Linked DNA regions of Calidifontibacter indicus. The protein of the gene in region 1 binds, or shares a complex with, the protein of each later gene. Links are inferred from orthologs where the notes say so. Each region holds a gene or a part of one and is shown on either strand. Other genes may lie near its edges.

Region 1 (7,993 bases):
CGGGGAAGAGCGAGTCGCCGGAGAAGAGGTGATCGGTTCCGTCGGCGTCGCGGAACGACAACGCGACCGAACCGGGGGTGTGACCGCGCAGGTGGGTGGCGGTGACGACCAGGTCGCCGACCGTCAGCGTGTCACCGTCGTGCAGGAGCGTGGCGGTGGGGACGTCGATCGCGTCGGCGTCGTCGGCACCGGCGTACGTCGGCGCGCCCAGGTGCGCGACGGCCTCGGCGAGCGCTCCCACGTGGTCGTGGTGGCGGTGGGTGGTCGCGATCGCCACGACCTGCGCCCCGGACGCCTCGACCATCTCCTGCAGTTTCGGCCAATCGGCCGCCGCGTCGATCAGTAGCGCCTGCCCGTCCGACTCGATCAGGTAGGCGTTGTTGCTCATGGAGCCGACGCTGCGCTTGTGGATGCGGGCGTTGCCGACATCCCGCGTCTGAGCATCGCCGCCCGGCTGCACCTTGCCGTCGTACGTGGTCATCGATGTCCTTCGTCTGTCCTACGGTCGCCGTGCACTCGCGTCGCGGAGCGCACCCTGTGTCGATTCGGTCTTGATCGGTGCCGGTTCGTACCCCAAACCGACCGCACCACCCTACGTCCGATCAGTCGGTGCCGGGCCGGTCCGCCTCGGCCGCAGCCAGTTCGACGGCCGCGCCGACGAGGGTGAGGTGGCTGAAGGCCTGCGGGAAGTTGCCGACCATCCGGTTGTTCTCGACGTCGTACTCCTCGGCGAGCAGCCCGACGTCGTTGCACAGGGCGACCAGGCGCTGCATCAGCCGGTGGCCGTCGTCGACGCGCCCGGCGCGGGCGTAGGCCGAGACCAGCCAGAACGAGCACGCGAGGAACGGGTGCTCGTCGCCCGGCAGACCGTCGACGCCCGCCTCGGTGCGGTAGCGCAGCAGCAACCCGTCGCGCATGAGGTCGTGCTCGATGCGCTCGATGGTGCCGAGCACGCGGGGGTCGTCGCCGGGAAGGAACTTCACCAGCGGGATCAGCAGCAGGCTGGCGTCGACCTCGGTCGTGTCGTAGTGCTGCACGAACGAGTTGATCTCTTGGTTGAAACCCTTCTCGAGGATCTCGGCGCGCACCTGGTCGCGGATCTCCCGCCAGCGTTCGAGCGGGCCCTCGGCGCCGTGCTCCTCGACCGCGCGGATCGCACGATCGAACGCCGCCCACACCATCACCCGGGAGTGGGTGAAATGGCGCAGCGGCCCGCGGATCTCCCAGAGTCCGTTGTCGGGCTCGGTCCAGTGCTCGGCGAGTTCCTCCACCAGCGCACGCTGGATCGCCCAGCCGCGGTCGGAGTCGGACAGCCCCATCGCCCGGGCGTCCTGCAAGGCGATCATCACCTCGCCGAGCACGTCGGTCTGGCGCTGGTCGACCGCGCCGTTGCCGATGCGCACGGGCTTGGATCCGGCGTAGCCGGGCAGGTGGTCGAGTTCGCGTTCGGGCAGATCCCGACCGCCGTCGACGGCATACATGATCTGCATGTCCTCGGGGTCACCGGCGATCGCACGGATCAGCCAGTCACGCCACAGATCGGTCGCCTCGACGAAACCGGCACCGAGCAGCGCCTCGAGAGTGAGCGCTGCGTCCCGCAACCAGCAGTAGCGGTAGTCCCAGTTGCGCACCCCGCCGAAGTCCTCGGGCAGGCTCGTCGTCGGGGCGGCGACGATGCCGCCGCGTCGGGTGTCGGTGAGCAACCGCAGCACCAGCAGCGAGCGCACGACGGCGTCCTCGTACGGCCCGCGATAGGTGCACTGGGCGGCCCACGCCTGGGAGGTCTCGAAGGTCCTCGCCACGCGCCGCTCGACATCTGTCGGTGGCGGCACCGGTTTCCACGACGCGAACCAGTTCATCGTGAACTCCTCGCGGTCCCCGGCCTTCATGGTCCAGCGGTCGCGGTGGGTTCCGTCCTCGGCGTGCGGCGAGCGCGAACTGCGCAGCACCAACATGTCGGGGCCGGCGATGGCGGTCAGCGCCTCGGGTTCGTCGTCGGCCCGCTCCAGGTGCGTCACCCACGGCCGGGTGCGGCCGTAGTTGAACCGCACGATCCACTCGTGCTGCATCTCGACCTCGCCCTCGACACAGTCGACGATGCGCACGAGGTCGGCCCGTTCCATGCCCAAGGGCATCAGGTCGGTCACCTTCACGGCGCCGGTGGCGGTGCGGTGCGTGGTCTCCAGGATCGAGGTGTTGCCCACGTATCGCCGGGTCGTCTCCGCCTCCGCAAACGGACGCAGCAGCCACCGCCCGTGCTCGGGACGACCCAACAGGTTGGTGAAGCATGACGCGCTGTCGAACCGGGGGAGGCACAGCCAGTCGATCGACCCGAACCGACTGACCAGCGCGGCCGTCTCCGTGTCGCCGATGACGGCGTAATCCTCGATCGGGGTGGTCTCGGGTTCGGCGGCGCGGCGCACCTCGTCGTGAATGTCCTCGAGCATCGCGCCAGCGTAACGGTCAGCGCAGCGGCCGTGCGGGATGGTCGCGGCAGCACCCCGAAGGGTGATTTCGGGCACGCTCGGTGGCCACCGGAGCTCACCGAATCGGAGGTTGTCGGTGGGCGCGCCTAGCATTGCGGACGTGCCTGCCCAGACCCCGTCCACCGCACCCTCGACCGCCCGCGACCACCTGCGGATCAGCGGCGCGCGCGAACACAACCTCAAGAACATCAGCGTCGACCTGCCGCGCGACAGCCTCGTCGTGTTCACCGGGCTGTCCGGCTCGGGCAAGTCGTCGCTGGCGTTCGACACGATCTTCGCCGAGGGCCAGCGGCGTTACGTCGAGTCGCTGTCGGCCTATGCCCGCCAGTTCCTCGGACAGATGGACAAGCCCGACGTCGACTTCATCGAGGGCCTGTCGCCGGCGGTGTCGATCGACCAGAAGTCGACCAACCGCAACCCGCGCTCGACGGTCGGCACGATCACCGAGGTCTACGACTACCTGCGTCTGCTCTACGCGCGCGCAGGTCGTCCGCACTGCCCGATCTGCGGTGAGCCGGTCGGCCGGCAGACCCCGCAGCAGATCGTCGACCAGCTGATGCAGTTGCCCGACCGCACCCGGTTCCAGGTGCTCGCACCCGTCGTGCGCGAACGCAAGGGTGAATACGTCGACCTGTTCGGCGAGCTGCAGACCAAGGGCTACTCGCGTGCCCGGGTCGACGGCGAGGTCGTCACCCTCAGTGAACCGCCCACGCTGGCGAAGCAGAAGAAGCACTCGATCGACGTCGTCGTCGACCGGCTGGTGGCCAAGGGGCCTGAAGACCGGTCGGGCAAGCAGCGGCTGACCGACTCGATCGAGACCGCGCTCGGCCTCGCCGGTGGCATCGTGCTCATCGAGTTCGTCGACAAGGAAGCCGGCGACCCCGAACGGGAGCGCCGCTTCTCCGAGAAGATGGCCTGCCCCAACAACCACCCGCTGGCGATGGACGAGATCGAGCCGCGGTCGTTCTCGTTCAACAGCCCGTTCGGTGCGTGCCCGGTGTGTGCCGGTCTCGGCACCGAGCTCGAGGTCGACCCCGACCTCCTCGTGCCCGACGAGGACAAGTCGATCGTCGACGGCGCCATCCTGCCGTGGACGACCGGTGGCACCTCCAGTGACTACTTCACCCGGGTGATCGGTGCCCTCGGCGCCGACCTCGGGTTCTCGCTCGACACCCCCTGGCGCGCGCTGCCCGAACGGGCCAAGGAAGCGCTCCTGTACGGCCAGAACTACAAGGTGCACGTGCGGTTCAAGAACCGCTACGGGCGCGAGCGCAGCTACACCACCGGCTTCGAGGGGGTGGTGCCGTTCATCAAGCGGCGCCACTCGGAGACCGACTCCGACTGGAGCCGGGAGAAGTACGAGGGCTACATGCGCGAGGTGCCGTGTCCCACCTGTAAGGGGTCGCGGCTCAAGCCCGAGACCCTCGCGGTCACCGTCGGCGGCAAGTCGATCGCAGAGGTCTCCGCGCTGCCGATCTCCGAAGCCGCCACCTTCCTGCCCGGGGTCGACTTCACCCCGCGCGAGCGGCAGATCGCCGAGCAGGTGATCAAGGAGATCAACGCCCGGCTCGGCTTCCTGCTCGATGTCGGCCTCGACTACCTGTCCCTCGACCGTCCGGCCGCGACTCTGAGTGGCGGTGAGGCACAACGGATTCGGCTCGCGACGCAGATCGGGTCGGGTCTGGTCGGCGTGCTCTACGTGCTCGACGAGCCGTCGATCGGGCTGCACCAGCGCGACAACCACCGGTTGATCGAGACCCTCACCCGGCTGCGCGACCTCGGCAACACGTTGATCGTCGTCGAACACGACGAAGACACCATCGCGACGGCCGACTGGGTGATCGACATCGGCCCGGGCGCGGGGGAGCACGGCGGTGAAGTGGTGCACGCGGGCCCGGTGAAGGACCTGCTGGCCAACACCCGGTCGATCACCGGCGACTACCTCGCCGGACGTCGGCAGATCGAGACGCCGGCGGTACGCCGTCCGCAGGACGGCCGGCAGATCGTGGTGCGCGGCGCGCGGGAGCACAACCTGCAGAACGTCGACGTCGCGATCCCGCTCGGCAATCTCGTCGCCGTCACGGGCGTCTCCGGCTCGGGCAAGTCGACCTTGGTCAACGACATCCTCTACAACGTGCTGGCCAACCAGCTCAACGGTGCGCGGCACGTGCCCGGCCGGCACCGCACGGTCGAAGGTCTCGACCAACTCGACAAGGTGGTGCACGTCGACCAGAGCCCGATCGGGCGCACCCCGCGCAGCAACCCGGCCACCTACACCGGCGTCTTCGACAACATCCGCAAGCTGTTCGCCGAGACCACCGAGGCGAAGATCCGCGGTTACCAACCGGGCCGGTTCTCGTTCAACGTCAAGGGCGGTCGCTGCGAGGCGTGCGCCGGCGACGGCACGATCAAGATCGAGATGAACTTCCTGCCCGACGTCTACGTGCCGTGCGAGGTCTGCCACGGAGCGCGCTACAACCGCGAGACGCTCGAGGTGCACTTCAAGGGCAAGACGATCGCCGAGGTGCTCGACATGCCGATCGAGGAGGCGAAGGGCTTCTTCGCCGCGGTGCCGGCGATCGCGCGGCACATGAACACCCTCGTCGACGTCGGTCTGGGCTACGTCCGGCTCGGTCAGCCCGCGCCGACGCTCTCCGGTGGTGAGGCCCAGCGGGTGAAGCTCGCCTCCGAGCTGCAGAAGCGTTCGACCGGTCGCACGATCTACGTGCTCGACGAGCCCACGACGGGGCTGCACTTCGAAGACATCCGCAAGTTGCTCGGCGTGCTGCAGGGCCTGGTCGACAAGGGCAACACGGTCGTCGTCATCGAGCACAACCTCGACGTCATCAAGTCGGCCGACTGGCTGGTCGACATGGGTCCCGAGGGCGGGTTCCGTGGCGGCACGGTCGTCGCCGAAGGCACCCCCGAAGACGTCGCCGCCGTCGAGGCGAGCCACACCGGACGCTTCCTGCGGCCGCTGCTGGAGGCGGCCGGCAAGCCGCGTCCGTCGCAGGCGCGGGGCAAGGGTGCACGGACGGCGCCGACCGCACCGACCGTGGCGGCGAAGGCCGGAGGCGGCGCCGCGAAACGGGCCACCGCCAGTGCGCCCACTGCCAAGAGTGCGGCGAAGAGTGCCGCGAAGAGTCCGGCCAAGAGTCCGGCCAAGAGTCCGGCCAAGAGCGCGACCAAGCGGGCGGCCACGAAGGCGGCCGCACCGAAGAAGTGATCGGCCGGCAGCGCACTCCTCAGCAAACTCCTAGCGACCACCCGGACGCCTTCCGGGGGTCACTCTGCGACGATGGTTGCCGGATCAACGTCCTAGCGGAAGGCCTGTCATGAGCGACCAGAAACGACCCACCGACCGCCGCAGCGTGCTTCGTGGACTCGGCGTCGTCGCCGCTGCGGGCGGTCTCGCCGCCTGCAGCAAGGACGACGTCGACGCGGCCAAGACCAGCGCGTCCGACCTCGGCTCGTCCGCCAGTTCCGGGGCCTCGCAGGCCGCCGGGAGCGCGTCGTCGGCAGCGTCGTCGGTGTCGTCGTCGGTGTCGGCGGAGGTCTCCGGCGACAGCATCCCGACCGCGAAGGTGCCGGTCGGCAGCGGCTACATCGACGCCGACAAGAAGATCGTGGTCAGCCAGCCGGAGGCCGGGCAGTTCAAGGCGTTCAGTTCCATCTGCACCCACGAGTCCTGCCCGATCACCCGCATCGACGGCGATGCCGCGGTGTGCACGTGTCACGGCAGCGCGTTCTCGCTGTCCGACGGCTCTGTCGTCAACGGCCCGGCCGACAAGCCGTTGTCGGAAAAGAAGGTCGCGGTCGACGGCGCGAACCTCATCGTCTCCTGAGTCTGCCGCTGAGCCGGCCACTGACCCGACGGCTTGCCCTTGTCGGTGGCGATGCTGTCGGTGGCGATGCATAGGCTTGAGCTGTGGCTGACCCGTCGACCTACCGTCCGAAACCAGGAGACATCCCGGTAGACCCGGGGGTCTACCGTTTCCGCGACAAGGACGGCCGGGTCATCTACGTCGGCAAGGCCAAGTCGCTGCGCAGCCGGCTTTCGTCCTACTTCCAGGACATCACCGCGCTCCATCCGCGCACCCGCACGATGGTGCTCACCGGCGCGTCCGTCGAATGGACCGTCGTGCGCAACGAGGTCGAGGCGCTGCAACTCGAGTACTCCTGGATCAAGGAGTTCGACCCGCGCTTCAACGTCAAGTACCGCGACGACAAGTCTTATCCCTACCTCGCCGTCACGATGGGCGAGGAGTTTCCCCGCGCGCAGGTGATGCGCGGCGCGAAGCGCAAGGGCACCCGCTACTTCGGCCCCTACGCGCACGCCTGGGCGATCCGGGAGACGCTCGACCAGTTGTTGCGGGTCTTTCCGGTGCGCACGTGCAGCGGAGGCGTCTTCAAGCGGGCCGGTCAGGTGGGGCGCCCCTGCCTGCTCGGCTACATCGAGAAGTGCTCGGCGCCGTGCGTCGGCAATGTGTCGGCCGAGGAGCACCGCGAGATCGCCGAGGAGTTCTGCGACTTCATGGACGGCAACACCGGCCGGTTCGTGAAGCGGCTCGAGCAGCAGATGAAGCAGGCTTCGGCCGAACTCGACTACGAGACCGCCGCCCGCCGGCGCGACGACATCGTCGCGTTGCGAAAGTCGTTGGAGCACAGCGCGGTTGTGCTGGGCGACAAGACCGACACCGACGTGTTCGGCGTCGCCGACGACGACCTCGAGGCGGCCGTGCAGGTGTTCCACGTGCGCGGCGGACGGGTGCGCGGCCAGCGCGGCTGGGTCGTCGACAAGGAGGCCGAGGGCGACCTCGCTCTGGCCGAGGTGATCGAGCGGCTGCTACAGCAGGTCTACGGCGAGGAGTCGGGGCAAGGCGTGCCGCGCGAGGTGCTGGTGCCGGTGCTGCCCGCCGATGTCGACTCGATGGCCGAATGGCTCACCGAACGACGCGGCGCGCAGGTGTCGTTGCGGGTGCCGCAGCGGGGCGACAAGAAGACCCTGATGGAGACGGTCACCCGCAACGCGACCCAGTCGCTGGCCCGGCACAAAGTGGCCCGCGCCGGCGACCTCACCGCGCGCAGTCAGGCCCTGCAGGAACTCCAGGAGTATCTCGACCTGCCGCAGGCACCGTTGCGCATCGAGTGTTACGACGTCAGCCACGTCCAGGGCACCAACGTCGTCGCCAGCATGGTGGTCTTCGAGGACGGACTGCCGCGCAAGTCGGAGTACCGCAAGTTCGGGGTGCGCGGCACCCGCACCGAGTCGGGCGAGCTGCGTCTCGACGACACCGCCGCCATGGACGAGGTGCTCACCCGGCGTTTCCGCCGGTATCTCGCCGAACGGGAGAACGCCGGAGACGTCGAACTCGACGACTTGGACGACGACGCGCCCACGTCCGGACCGATCGACGAGACCACCGGAAAGCCGCGCCGGTTCGCCTACCCGCCGCAACTTGTCGTCGTCGACGGCGGCAAGCCGCAGGTCAGTGCGGCCACCCGGG
Region 2 (6,710 bases), 870 kb from region 1 along the record:
CGGCCACAACGGTCTGCGGTCCATCACGTCGTCGGTGGGTAGCAAGGACTACCTGCGGGTGCGCGTCGGCATCGGCCGCCCGCCCGGACGCATGGACGCAGCCGACTTCGTGCTGAAGGACTTCAACTCGACCGAGAAGAAGGACCTTCCGTTCCTCGTCGACGACGCCGCAGACGCCGTCCAGACACTCGTCGACCTCGGGCTCACCGACGCACAGAACAAGGTGCACGCCCGCTGACCGAACCGCTCGGCTGCAACGACTCCGGCGGACGGCGGTTGTCGGTCGCCGCGCGTAGAATCCTCATTCGTAACCCCTGGTCGATCCCGATCCGGGGTGCTCTGTGTTGTCTGTCGAAGGGTCTGCGCGCGTGAGTGCTCTGCAACCGATGCTCGATCTGCTCGGTCGCGACGAGGCGGTTCGGCGGGTGCTCGCGCACCGTCGCAACGCCAACCTCGTCGACATCGCCTCGGCGCCGGGCCTGCGCGCCCCGCTGCTGGCCCTGATGAACGGCGGCACCGACGGCGACTCGACGGGCGAGCGCACGCCACTGCTCGTGGTCACGGCCACCGGGCGCGACGCCGGCGACCTGGTCACCGCGCTGCGCACCCTGCTCGGCGACGACGCGGTCGCGGAGTTCCCGAGCTGGGAGACCCTCCCGCACGAGCGGCTCAGCCCGCGCTCCGACACCGTGGGCCGCCGCCTCGCGGTGCTGCGCCGGCTGGCGCACCCCGACGCCGCCGATTCCACCCACGGCCCGATCGAGGTGCTCGTCGCGAGCGTGCGCGCCGTCATGCAGCCGATCGCCAAGGGGCTCGGCGACCTCGCGCCGGTGAGCCTGCGCACGGGGCAGGAAGCCGTGTTGGACGACGTCGTCGCGGCGTTGGCAGCAGCGGCCTACACCCGCACCGACCTGGTCGAGCGGCGCGGTGAGTTCGCCGTCCGCGGTGGCATCCTCGATGTCTTCCCGCCCACCGAGCAGCACCCGTTGCGGGTCGACTTCTTCGGCGACGAGGTCGACGAGATCCGCTGGTTCAAGGTGGCCGACCAACGCTCGACCGACATCGCGGAGCACGGCCTGTGGGCGCCGCCATGCCGCGAACTGCTGATCACCGACGAGGTGCGTGAACGGGCGAAGGTGCTGGCCGAGCAGCTGCCAGGCGTCGCCGACATGCTGCACAAGGTCGGCGAGGGCATCGCCGTCGAGGGCATGGAGTCGCTGTCGCCGATTCTGCTCGGCGACAAGATGGAGACCCTGCTCGACGTGTTGCCCGAGCACACCCACGTCGTGCTGTCCGACCCCGAACGCATCCGCACCCGAGCCCACGACCTGGTCGCCACCAGCGCCGAGTTCCTCGACGCGAGCTGGTCGAACGCCGCCGCCGGCAACGCGATCCCGGTCGACCTGCGGGGCGTGCTCGGCACGGCCTCCTACTGGTCGCTGCTCGAGCTGCGCGACCACGCCCTCGATCAGGGGCTGCCGTGGTGGTCGTTGTCGTCGTTCGCGACCGACGAGGAACTCACCGAGTTCAGCGAGGACGAGCTTCCGGGCGAGCGGGTGACGATCCGCACCGAGGAGGTGCCGCAGTACCGCAGCGACACCGAGTCGGCCGTCGCCGACATCCGGGCCTGGACGGCCGCCGGCCTGCGGACGCTGATCCTCACCGACGGACCAGGCCTCGCCAAGCGGGTGCGGGAGTTGCTCATCGAGCACGAGGTGCCGCTCGACGAGCAGCTGACCGCCGGCCGCGTGACCACCGCCGTCGGCACGCTCGGCAACGGATTCGCCCTGCCGACAAGTGAATTCGTGCTCGTCACCGAGTCAGACCTGATCGGCTCCAACCAGCCGGGCGGCGGTTCGACCAAGGACATGCGCAAGATGCCGTCGCGGCGTCGCAAGCAGGTCGACCCGCTCGAACTGCGTCCGGGCGACTTCGTCGTGCACGAGCAGCACGGTGTCGGCAAGTTCGTCGAGATGATGCAGCGCACCGTCGGCGGGGCCACCCGCGAGTACCTCGTGCTGGAGTACGCCGCCTCGAAGCGGGGCCAACCGGGCGACCGCCTGTTCGTGCCGACCGATCAGCTCGACCAGATCACCCGCTATGTCGGCGGTGAAGCGCCGTCACTCAACAAGATGGGCGGATCCGACTGGCAGACGACCAAATCGCGGGCGCGCCGCCACGTGCGCCAGATCGCCGGCGAACTCATCCGCCTCTACTCGGCGCGCATGGCCACCCCGGGCCACGCCTTCGGGCCCGACACACCCTGGCAGCGCGAGCTCGAGGACGCGTTCGCCTACATCGAGACTCCCGACCAGCTGTCGTCGATCGACGAGGTCAAGGCCGACATGGAGAAGACGGTGCCGATGGACCGCCTCATCTGTGGCGACGTCGGTTACGGCAAGACCGAGATCGCGGTCCGGGCCGCGTTCAAGGCGATCCAGGACGGCAAGCAGGTCGCCGTGCTGGTGCCGACGACGTTGCTGGTCAAGCAGCACTTCAGCACCTTCTCCGAGCGCTACGCCGGATTCCCGGTGGTGGTGAAGGCGTTGTCCCGGTTCCAGAGCGACAAGGAGGCCCGCGAGGTGATCGACGGCCTCGCGACCGGCGCGGTCGATCTGGTGATCGGCACCCACCGGCTGCTGTCGAAGGAGGTGCAGTTCAAGGACCTCGGATTGGTCGTCGTCGACGAGGAGCAGCGGTTCGGTGTCGAGCACAAGGAACAGCTCAAGCAGATGCGCACGGCGGTCGACGTGCTCGCGATGTCGGCGACGCCGATCCCGCGCACCCTGGAGATGGCGGTCACCGGCATTCGCGAAATGTCGACTCTCGCAACGCCGCCCGAGGAGCGCCACCCGGTGCTCACCTTCGTCGGTGCCTACGACGAGAAGCAGATCGTGGCGGCGATCCGGCGCGAGCTGATGCGTGAGGGCCAGGTCTTCCTGGTGCACAACAAGGTGCAGACCATCGAGAAGGCGGCCTCAAGGTTGCGTGAGCTCGTGCCCGAGGCGCGCATCGGCACCGCCCACGGAAAGATGGGCGAACACCGCCTGGAGGAGGTCGTCGTCGACTTCTGGGAACGGCGGCTCGACGTGCTCGTCTGCACCACGATCGTCGAGACCGGTCTCGACATCTCCAACGCCAACACGCTCATCGTGGAGCGCTCCGACGTGCTCGGTCTGTCGCAGCTGCACCAGCTGCGCGGACGCGTCGGACGCGGCCGCGAGCGCGCGTACGCCTACTTCCTGTACCCGTCCGAGAAGCCGCTCACCGAGACCGCGCACGACCGGTTGCAGACCATCGCCCAGCACACCGACCTCGGTGCCGGCATGCAGGTGGCGATGAAGGACCTCGAGATCCGCGGCGCCGGCAACCTGCTCGGCGGCGAGCAATCGGGCCACATCGCAGGCGTCGGGTTCGACCTCTACGTGCGCATGGTGGGAGAGGCCGTCGCCGACTTCCGCGGCGACGAGCCCGACCGCGGGCCGGCCGAGATCAAGATCGAGCTGCCGGTCGACGCGCACCTGCCGCACGACTACGTGCCGGGGGAGCGGTTGCGCCTGGAGGCCTACAAGAAGCTCGCCACCGTGGCGACCGAGCACGAGCTCGCAGAGATCGCCGACGAGCTGAACGACCGTTACGGCGCGCCGCCGGAGCCGGTGCAACACCTACTCGAGGTGGCCCGGCTGCGGGTGCTCGCCCGCCAGGCCGGCATCGGCGACATCGGCACGCAGGGCAAGTTCGTCCGCTTCGGTCCGGTCGAGTCGCTGCCCGAGAGCCGCCAGCTGCGACTTGAGCGGCTCTACAAGGGCGCCAAGCTCAACCCGGCGCTCAAGACCATCCTGGTGCCGGCCCCGATGACCAGCCCGGTCGGCGGCAAGCCGGTGCGCAACACCGAGGTGTTGACGTGGGCGGCCCAGCTGATCCGCAGCATCCTGCTCGACGACGCGGCCGCGGCGTGACGGCCGCCGTCGATGGCACAGCCGGTCGTGGCAAGATGAACCCGCTCAACAGCTCCCGAGAGGAACCCATGTCTCGTCCCGCTCTGCGCGTCACCACCGTTGCTGCGGCCCTGGTGGCCGCGACCGCACTGTCCGGCTGCGGCGACACCAGCGGTGGCACCGCTGCTTCCTACAAGGGCGAGAAGATCAGCACCGAGCAGGTGCAGGATGCCGTCCGCGACATCACCACCGAGCAGCCGACGTCCCAGTTCGACCCGACGTCCGCGGCGATCTTCATGGTGCTCGGCAACGACCTGGAGAGCCTCGCGAAGAAGCACCGGGTCTACACCTCGGCCGACGTCGCCCGCCAGGCCTTCAAGAAGGTCACCAACCCCACCGACGCCGCGGTGCGGTCGGTGCAGGGCAGCTTCAACTTCACCTCGCTGCGCGACTCCGCGGCGGGCAACCCCGACCTGCAGAAGCTGTTCAAGGACGCCGACGTCATACTCAATCCGCGCTACGGCACGTGGGAAAAGGGCAAGGGCCCGGTCGACAACGCCAGCAACTGGATCAAGGGCTCTGCGGAGCCGGCGCTGAACTGAGCGCCCCGCGCCCATGGCCGGTTCGCTGACCCTGCTGGTCACCAGCCCTCGCACGCCCGCGGGCGTGCTCACCCGCGACGCCTGGCGCGCACTCGACACCGCCGACCTCGTGCTGGCGGCGGACGCCGACCACCCGACCCCGGCGGCGATCGCCGGTTCCGGTGTGGCGGTGGAGATCTCGGATCCTTCGTCGATGCCCCTGCTGGGGCGTTCGCTCGCCGAGGCGGCGGCCGACCGGCACGTCGTCTGGATCGTCTCGCCGGACGGCGACCCCGGACTCACCGACGCCCTCGCCGCCGAACTCACTCGGGCGGCCGACCCGGCGCCGGTCGAGATGCTGGTCGGCAGCTGGGACCTCCCGGGCGCCCGTCTCGCCGACGCGGTCAACGTGATGGATGTGTTGCGGTCACCGGGCGGCTGCCCCTGGGACGCGAAGCAGACTCACGAGTCGCTGGCGAAGTATCTGCTCGAGGAGGCGCACGAGACGGTCGAGGCGATCGACAACGGCGACCGCGACCACCTGCGCGAAGAGCTCGGCGACGTGCTGCTCCAGGTGCTGTTCCACGCCCGGGTCGCAGCCGACGACCCGGACGACCCGTGGGACATCGACGACGTCGCCGGTGGGTTGGTCGACAAGCTGCTGCGCCGCCACCCGCACGTGTTCGGCGACGGTGACGCCTCGACCCCCGAGGAGGTCGAAGCGAGCTGGGAGCAGATCAAGGCCGCGGAGAAGGCCGACCGCGCCGAGAGCGCGACGCCACTGCTCGAGGGCATTCCGCGCTCGCTGTCGACCCTGCTGATCGCCGACAAGGTGTTGGCGCGGCGTGAACGTTCCGGACTCACCGAGCTCCCCGACGACAAGACGGACGCCGACAACTCGGGCGCCGATCTCGGCGACCGGCTGCTCGCGCTGGTGGCCGAGGGACGCCGCACCGGCGTCGACGCCGACGCGGCCCTGCGCGACGCCGTGCGCCGGCTCGCCTCGGCCTGACCGAGCGCGCACTGTCTCGCATCGCCTGTCGCTACCTGTAGGTAGCTGCGGCCGCCGTTAGGGTGGTGCCCGTATCCGGAACCATCCATGTTTTCTCTTGAGCAGGAGCCTGCAGTGGCCAGCATCGACGCCATCATCGCCCGCGAGATCCTTGATTCCCGAGGCAACCCGACCGTCGAGGTGGAGGTGCTGCTCGACGACGGCACCGTCGGCCGCGCGGCCGTCCCCTCCGGCGCGTCCACCGGTCAGTTCGAGGCGGTCGAGCGCCGCGACGGCGACAAGTTGCGCTACCTCGGCAAGGGGGTCGAAGACGCCGTCGACTCGGTGATGGAGGAGCTCGCCCCGGCCCTGCTGGGCTACGACGCCGACGAGCAACGCCTCATCGACACGGAGATGATCGACGTCGACGGCACCGCCAACAAGGGCAAGATCGGCGCCAACGCGATCCTCGGTGTGTCGCTCGCGGTGGCCAAGGCCGCCGCCGACTCCGCCGGTCTGCCGCTGTTCCGCTACGTCGGCGGACCCAACGCCCACGTGCTGCCGGTGCCGATGATGAACATCCTCAACGGTGGGGCGCACGCCGACTCCAACGTCGACATCCAGGAGTTCATGATCGCGCCGATCGGCGCCGAGTCGTTCCGTGAGGCGCTGCGCTGGGGCGCAGAGGTCTACCACGCGCTGAAGAAGGTGCTGCACGACAAGGGGCTGGCCACCGGCCTCGGCGACGAGGGCGGGTTCGCGCCCAACCTGGAGTCGAACCGCGCCGCCCTCGACCTCATCCTCGAGGCCATCAAGGCCGCCGGTTACGAGCCGGGCAAGGACATCGCGCTGGCGCTCGACGTCGCGGCCAGCGAGTTCGGCGACAAGTCGGGTTACACCTTCGAGGGCAAGACGAAGTCGTCTGCAGAGATGGTCGACTACTACGCCGACCTGGTCGCCAACTACCCGCTGGTCTCCATCGAAGACCCGCTGGACGAGGAGGACTGGGACGGCTGGAAGGCGATGACCGAACAGCTGGGCGACAAGGTGCAGCTGGTCGGCGACGACCTGTTCGTCACCAACCCCGAGCGGCTGCAGCGCGGCATCGACTCCGGCACCGCCAACGCGCTGCTGGTGAAGGTCAACCAGATCGGCTCGCTCACCGAGACCCTTGACGCCGTCGACCTCGCCCACCGCAAC

The links. Proteins that work in one complex are often made in the same cells at the same time.
Region 2: the proteins of uvrA (region 1) and mfd are in contact, whole or in part, in a crystal structure (PDB 4DFC), measured with the Escherichia coli proteins. The link is inferred for Calidifontibacter indicus from one-to-one orthologs.

The regions. Positions count from the first base shown.
Region 1 is NZ_QTUA01000001.1:2,172,224-2,180,216, forward strand. The notes cover bases 2,188-5,912. They hold uvrA (excinuclease ABC subunit UvrA), read left to right. Parts: upstream 2,188-2,586; coding sequence 2,587-5,712; downstream 5,713-5,912. Other genes in these bases: DFJ65_RS10335 (glycoside hydrolase family 15 protein), read right to left, coding at 2,188-2,447; DFJ65_RS10345 (Rieske (2Fe-2S) protein), read left to right, coding at 5,822-5,912. Outside these bases: DFJ65_RS10330 (MBL fold metallo-hydrolase), read right to left, coding at 1-481; more of DFJ65_RS10335, read right to left, coding at 603-2,187; more of DFJ65_RS10345, read left to right, coding at 5,913-6,331; excinuclease ABC subunit UvrC, read left to right, coding at 6,415-7,993. UniProt on the Escherichia coli protein: The UvrABC repair system catalyzes the recognition and processing of DNA lesions. UvrA is an ATPase and a DNA-binding protein. A damage recognition complex composed of 2 UvrA and 2 UvrB subunits scans DNA for abnormalities.
Region 2 is NZ_QTUA01000001.1:1,300,518-1,307,227, forward strand. What follows is about bases 1-4,159. They hold mfd (transcription-repair coupling factor), read left to right. Parts: upstream 1-386; coding sequence 387-3,959; downstream 3,960-4,159. Other genes in these bases: pth (aminoacyl-tRNA hydrolase), read left to right, coding at 1-238; DFJ65_RS06260 (hypothetical protein), read left to right, coding at 4,028-4,159. Outside these bases: more of DFJ65_RS06260, read left to right, coding at 4,160-4,540; DFJ65_RS06265 (nucleoside triphosphate pyrophosphohydrolase), read left to right, coding at 4,554-5,531; eno (phosphopyruvate hydratase), read left to right, coding at 5,646-6,710. UniProt on the Escherichia coli protein: Couples transcription and DNA repair by recognizing RNA polymerase (RNAP) stalled at DNA lesions. Mediates ATP-dependent release of RNAP and its truncated transcript from the DNA, and recruitment of nucleotide excision repair machinery to the damaged site.